3 regions of the Marinobacter sp. UBA2498 genome follow, and region 2 is predicted to be linked to each of the others. Evidence: predicted binding sites of a transcription regulator. Region 2 holds the regulator's gene; each other region holds the start of a gene.

Region 1 (2,269 bases), on a different contig from region 2:
CCATGAGCGAAGCCGAGCTGGCGGCGATTTCCGGTCAGGGCGATCCGACCTTGCTGCAGCGCATTGGTATTGTCAGCAAGATGGCGGAGAACCCCGCAGGAAATGGGGAGCAGGGCTCCGAGGCATCCGCAGATGTTATTGAAGGTCTCAAGCTTTCCGCCAATATCTTCGTGCCGGTTCTGAACTTCCTGGATTCAGATCTCAGCATTTCCGGTGTGCATTATCGTGAAGGGGAGCCACGTTATCGGGTAAGAGAAGATGGCGCCCTGATGCTGGCGTTCCCTGAGCGCATCGAGGAAATTCGGATGGACAATATACGGGTTACGGGAGGCCAGGGAGCTTCAATGGGCAACGTGAGCATTCACGACATCCGGTTTCATCCCGACTCCCAGATGACCATCTACACCCGATGAAGTGGAAAGCATGGCTCGGCAGAGCCATGCGTCCGGGCTCAGGCGCTGGCGAGCACCGTGCTGCTTGATACCGTGGTCTGCTGACCCTGTGCACCGTACAGCTTTTGCTGGCCGGTGGCGCCGCGGAAAATATCTGTGAGCCTCGACAAACGCTTTTGCAAGTGGCTGATTACGCGACCGTTGGTCTGGTTCAGCGTCTGACAGGTTCGCAGCTTCTGGTCCGCTTCCTGCCAGAGTTCGAAGAGATCCGAGAATCCGGCGCTGCGAATAAAGCGGGAAGGCTCGCCACTTTCGGGGCGATATCCCATTTGTACGAGCGTTCGGATTTTCTGTTTGGCGCGTTCGCGGACTGCACCGAGGAGATCGTTCTTCTCTCTGGTCAGGGCGTCCAGCTGGCGGAGGTCGGAATTCGCAAGGCAGGTCTTTTCCTTGCCGAGAACGTCAGCCAGTGTTTCAAGCTGGCTGATATCCTGGGAAAGAAGGGTCTTCAAATCATCAATTGCGGCCATGGTCTACTCACCCGAAAATGCTTTCATCCATCTCAAGCATTTTCTGGGCCAGCTTCTCGGCGTCAATCTTGTACGTGCCATTTTCGAGGGCGGAACGGATCTGCTCGATGCGGTCGTCATCCATTTCCGGATAATCGCCCAGCTTTTGTTCGAGCTGCTTCAGATTCTTTGCCTGATTGCTCAGGCTGACGTTCTCACCACGGGCCCCCTGGGCCTGTGTCTTCGCCTGTTCGTTGGATGCCGGCTGGGTATTCTGTGCGCCGGAGCTTTTGTCGGCCGTGGTTCTCTGGGTGTTGACCTGGCCGGGGCCAATTCCATTTAAGTCAACTGACATATCTGTACCTGCTTGCCTGTCGCGCCACGAATGCGGCGCTTACTCGAGTTTATGTCTTCTTAACGGCGGCGCCGCGAAAACCTTTAGTACTTTTAGCACTTTTTTTCATCTGCTTTTACGACCGGTTTTGCGGCATTCACTTGCCGCTCCGGCAAGCCTCTGCCGCACGCGGCTCACATCGGAATCTCCACGTGGCCCGGCGCGACAACGCTGGCTCTTATCGTGCGCGATGAGCGCAGATTCTCAACCAGAACCTGTTCGCCAACGCTGGCGCTTGCCAGGGCTTTGCCCCGGGAACGTACTGAAAATCCGCCGGTTTTGGCGGTGATGATAACATGATCGCCTCGTTCGACCGCATTCGGGGCCGAAAGCATGTCTGGTGTAACGAGCGATCCGGCATTCACTGCGCGCCGCACTTCCATGCCAATCGCCTGCTTCGAGTCGGTAATCACGCCACGTCTGGATGAATTGATTTCAACAGACTGCTTCGCAAGCAGCCCTTCGGTTATTCGCTCTCCACGTGTGAGTGGCCTCGCTGCCACCAGGGCTGGCCCATGGATAGAAACTGAAGCGGTAACAAACATTCGCCATGGGCGGGTTCCTTCGCAGGCTACCTGCAACGACGGGCTGGTGCTTTTCCATGGATCCCCGCTGAACTCTACACTCAAAGGCTTTTCGCACTCGGCGAGAGCGAGGCGGCTGTCGATGGAACCGGGTTCGAAGGAAACGGTGTAGCCATGCTCGGCCTGTTCAGACGCAAAGCTGTCCAGAAACGCCAGGGTTGCTTTCTGAATCTGTTCAGCTGTCGTTCCAGCAAGGAGCGGCGTGCTCAGGCCAGACATTAGCAGTAGTAGGGCGAAATTCGTGATGCGCATACGTATCAGTTTGTCCTATGCTGTCAACAACAGGGCAGAAAAGCCCGAATCAGGCTAAGGATTCGGTAAAAGTGGCCGTTAAATGGGCTGACCCACCCCTGATATGACGGGTTTCCGTCGATCAGGCTATTATTCAGT
Region 2 (2,269 bases):
CAGTTCCGCTGCCTGCCGCTGGAGCTTTTCCGTCACCTCCGGTTCAAGGCCCCGATGGTTCTTTTTGCTATCGCTCATGAGAGCCATCCGACCTCTGGTTACTGGATTCTTTCAAAGATTTTCTCAATCTTTTCCTTGAGCACGGCAGCGGTGAACGGCTTGACCACATACCCGTTTACGCCTGCCTGGGCAGCGGCAACGATCTGGTCGCGCTTGGCCTCAGCAGTTACCATCAATACCGGCAGGGTTTTCAGATTCTCGTCCGCCCGAACGGCCTTGAGCAGGTCGAAGCCTGACATGCCAGGCATGTTCCAGTCGGTCACCAGAAAATCGTATTTGCCGCTTTTGAGCATTGGCAGTGCCGTGTTGCCGTCGTCAGCTTCATCGGTGTTGGTGAAGCCAAGATCACGCAGCAGGTTCTTGATGATCCGTCGCATTGTGGAGAAGTCGTCCACAATGAGGATTTTCATGTTTTTGTCCAATGGGACCTCCAGTTAGTAACACCCGGAATTCGTTTGACCTTTGCGTTCAAAGTCTAGCAGGCCGCTGTTTTAACCGCTTATTGTCGGACCTTTGCTTCGGTTGTAAAGCATCGGTTACCAAAAACTACAGACTACCTCGTTGGCGACACAGACTGAACGCGGTCAGTTGTCCGATTCCTGACGCCAATCCGAGAGCCGTCCCCGAAGGCGCAGGGCTGCCTGGCTGTGAATCTGGCTTACCCTGCTCTCACTGACGCCGAGCACCGCGCCAATCTCCTTGAGGTTCAGTTCTTCCTGGTAGTAAAGGCTCAACACCAGCTTTTCCCGCTCCGGCAGGTCTTCAATCGCCTCAGCGAGGCTCCGCCGGAAGGCATCGGAGGACAACCCCTCAAGGGGATTATCCTGCGTCTCTGTCTGTTCTATCGGCAGCTCTCCGGATTCATTGAGCTCGTCGAGGCTAAAAAGTCGACCGCTGTTGGAACCGGAAAGGTAGGAGTGGTATTCGGGCAGCCCCATACCCAGCTCTTCGGCCACTTCCTGGTCGTGGGCTTCGCGGCCAAGTCTATCTTCAACGGCCTTGATGGCCTGGGAAATGCGACGGGCGTTGCGATGCACGGAACGGGGGACCCAGTCACCCTTGCGGATTTCGTCCACCATGGCGCCGCGAATACGGATACCGGCGTAAGTCTCGAAGGTAGCACCTTTGGTAGAACTGTAACGCTGGGCGGCCTCGAGCAGACCGATCATGCCGGCCTGCATCAGGTCTTCAAGCTGGACGGACGCCGGCAGGCGAGCCATCAGGTGAAGGGCAATTTTCTTGACCAGCGGCGCGTGCTGCTCAATGAGCTGAGCCGGCTTCTGCGCACTTGACTGGTTATAGATTCCGAGGTTTTTCGCCAATGTCATGTATCCGGTTTTTTGTTTGACTGGATCCGATTCAGACTTCGACGAGCCGCTCCACAAAAAATTCCAGATGCCCACGGGGCGAGGACGGCAACGGCCAGCTATCTACCTTGTCCGCCAGCGCCTTGATGGCCAGTGAAGCTTTCGCCCTGGGATAGGCGTCCAGCACCGCACGCTGCCGCTGAACTGCTTTCTTCACGGCCTCATCGTAGGGGACTATTCCTACGTATTGTAGTGCCACATCGAGGAAGCGCTCGGTGACCCGGGTCAGTTTTTCAAACAGATGCCGGCCTTCCTGCTCATTCCGGACCTGATTGGCAAGAATACGGAAGCGGTTGGTTCCATAATCACGGTTCATCAGCTTGATCAGGGCATAGGCATCGGTGATCGAGGTCGGCTCGTCGCAGACAACCAGCAGCAGCTCCTGCGACGCTCTAAGAAAACTGACCACTGACTCGGAAATACCGGCGGCGGTATCAACGATCAGGACATCGATCTGATCACCCAGTTCGCTGAACGCATTAATCAGCCCGGCATGTTCCATGGGGCTGAGCTGGGTCATTCGTTGGGTACCGGAAGAGGCGGGGACAATCTTGATGCCACCGGGACCATTCACCAGAACGTCCTTCAGATCACAATCGCCCGCCAGAACATCCTGGAGGTTGCGATTGGCAGTGATGCCCAGCAAGACGTCGATATTGGCGAGCCCCAGATCGGCGTCGAGCAGCACCACTCTCCGGCCTTTCTGCGCCAGGGCAATTCCGAGGTTCACCGACACGTTACTCTTGCCGACACCACCCTTTCCGCCGGAAACTGCAATCACCTGTACCGGATGTGCTCTGCTCATACTGTTTTTGGTCTCTCGCCACGTCTAGCCGGGGGCT
Region 3 (2,269 bases), on a different contig from region 2:
TGCGCCAGTGTTCCAGGCTGTCCCGGTAGCGCTTGCTTTTCAGTCGCTTTGCCAGCTTTTCATCATGGCTGGCGGCTTCGCGCTCGAACCAGATCTGCAAGGCTGCCCGAATTTCCGCGTCATCTGCGCAAAGTTCCGGCAGGTCCTGAAGAAACACGTGAAGGTCGCGCAGTGGGCCCGTTGCCCTTGCATGGCGCTTCAGGGTTTTAACCCCCTTGGCCAGCGACTTGTCAGCAGTCACGTCCTGAACCGATTCGGCGATAGCACGGCTGCGTCGAATCGCAATCCGGTACTGGTGCAGAAATTCGTCATCCAGGCCAAGGGCGACGCCCCGTTCCAGTTGCCTTAGCCGATCGAGTTGATGGTGAAGGGCCTTGGGAATGTCCCTTGCAGGATCGTCCCCCGCGGTTCTGGCTCTCTTTTTAAGCTTTCGTTCGCAGTGCGCGTAGCTGTAATCCTGTGGCGTTATCAGAGTCACCAGTTTGCCCTTGCCGCGACCAATCTGGCGCCAGTGTTTGATCGAAAGCCGGATGTGAATAACGCTGGCGGTGGGTAGCTGTTCCGGGGGCTGCTTCAGGAGCGACTGGGCCAGTTCCAGTAACGCCGGGTTGTGGCCGACCAGGGTAATCTGTGGGGCGTCTGCCTGCTCTTCAAGCCATGCGAGTAGTCGCCGATAGTCGAAGGTATATAGCGCACTCAGGGTATGGCAGCGCTCGGCTGCGACTGTGTCGGGAAGTATGCCTTGAAGTGTCGCGACGGCCCGCCTGGCGTTGCTGCTGTATATCTCGCCTTCGAACGCGCCGACAGATTTCAGGGCATTTCCCAATGGGGCCAGTTGGCTGACACCCCGCGCATTGAGGGGGCGTTCCCGGTCAGAAAGTGATTCATCGGCCCAACTGGACTTGGCGTGGCGTACCAGAAACAGGTGCTTCATTGGCCTACCTTCGTAGTGATCCTTCAGTCTGATTCCCGCTCAAGACAATCGGGTTACTGCCGTTACTGTACCTAGCTGAAAATAATGGTGGAAGGTTTGTCCGTTGGCAGGCGGCTTGGCGAATCAGTGCGCCTGCTGAAACCTGCCTTAACAAACTGGAACAGATCACTCTGAGTGGTCCGTGGATAATCCTCACCAACGGAAATTCCCTGGAGAGTTCGGAAAGATGAATGTCTTGAGCAAAGTGAAAATACGCACGCGCTTGCTGGTGGCGGTGCTTGTGCCGGTACTCGTCACGGCGGCAACATTGGCGTGGATCACCGCCAGTCAGATTCAGGCCAATGGTGAAGATGAGCTCAAGCGTCTTGAGAACAGCCTCCTCGAAGCACGGAAGGCTGGTTTACAGAACCTCATTGATGCCGCAGAGGCCGTGGTTCTGGAGGCCAAGAATGACCCATCGATGACGGAGGCGGAAGCGAAGGAGGCGGCAGCGGCGCGCCTGCGCTCGATCCGTTTTGATGAGACGAACTACGTGTTCGCCTATACCCGGGATGTATACAACCTGGCCTATGCTCCGGACCCATCCAAAGAAGGACCGACCAAGAATCCGGTTGTCAGGGGGTTGGTGGCCGATCTGTTCGCCGCTGCCCGCGGTGAGGGATTCTATGGCTATGATTGGATGAACCCTGCTTCCGGCAATGAAGAACCCAAGATGTCCTATTCCACCATTATCGCGGACTGGGACTGGATGATCGGTGCAGGTGTCTACATTACCGATATAGACCGGCAGGTCGCTGCTGCTCGCAAGGACATTGAGGCGGGCATGGCGGAGGCCCTGGGCTTTATCCTTTTGGTGACGGTTGTGGTTGTCGTAATCGCTCTGGTGATCGGCGTATTCGTTGGCCGTAGCGTGACCCGGCCGCTGAAGAACGTCAGCAACATGATGCAGGAAATTGCTGATGGTGAGGGCGATCTCCGCCAGCGGTTGCCGGATGAGGGTACCGACGAGCTGGCCGAGCTCGGTCGTCGTTTCAATGCCTTTGTCGTCAAGATCCAGGACACCATGCGAGAAGTCGGCGCCACCACGGATCAGGTGGCGTCCGCGGCGGAAGAGCTCAGCCGGGTCGCGAATGAAACCCGGGCCTCGGTTCAGGAACAGGGCTCCGAGACTGACCAGATTGCCTCTGCGATCAATGAAATGGCCGCGACCATCCAGCAGATTTCCGGCAATGCCAATGAGGTTGAGAGCTCGGCCTCGGACGCCGACCGCATGGCCCGTGAGGGTGGTGAAACCATTAGCAGTGCCCAGGGCGCGGTGAACAAGCTGTCCGAGGA

Evidence for each region. Region 2 encodes FliA, which starts transcription of late flagellar genes. Its sites were predicted from a motif close to CTAAAGTTTNNNNNNNNNNNGCCGNTAA; they were not measured.
Region 1: the regulator FliA is predicted to act here: its motif matches at 1,316-1,343, upstream of flgM (flagellar biosynthesis anti-sigma factor FlgM).
Region 3: the regulator FliA is predicted to act here: its motif matches at 973-1,000, upstream of B2W52_RS17360 (methyl-accepting chemotaxis protein).

The regions. Positions count from the first base shown of each region.
Region 1 covers NZ_DDOI01000154.1:26,110-28,378, forward strand. The annotation lists gene B2W52_RS21315 (cyclic di-GMP-binding domain-containing protein, MshE-related) at 1-413, shown strand, start outside; gene B2W52_RS21320 (flagella synthesis protein FlgN) at 452-922, opposite strand; gene flgM (flagellar biosynthesis anti-sigma factor FlgM) at 930-1,256, opposite strand; gene flgA (flagellar basal body P-ring formation chaperone FlgA) at 1,430-2,131, opposite strand.
Region 2 covers NZ_DDOI01000064.1:65,845-68,113, forward strand. The annotation lists gene B2W52_RS08705 (protein phosphatase CheZ) at 1-78, opposite strand, end outside; gene cheY (chemotaxis response regulator CheY) at 99-482, opposite strand; gene B2W52_RS08715 (RNA polymerase sigma factor FliA) at 645-1,388, opposite strand; gene B2W52_RS08720 (MinD/ParA family protein) at 1,420-2,232, opposite strand.
Region 3 covers NZ_DDOI01000124.1:10,536-12,804, forward strand. The annotation lists gene B2W52_RS17355 (CHAD domain-containing protein) at 1-934, opposite strand, end outside; gene B2W52_RS17360 (methyl-accepting chemotaxis protein) at 1,161-2,269, shown strand, end outside.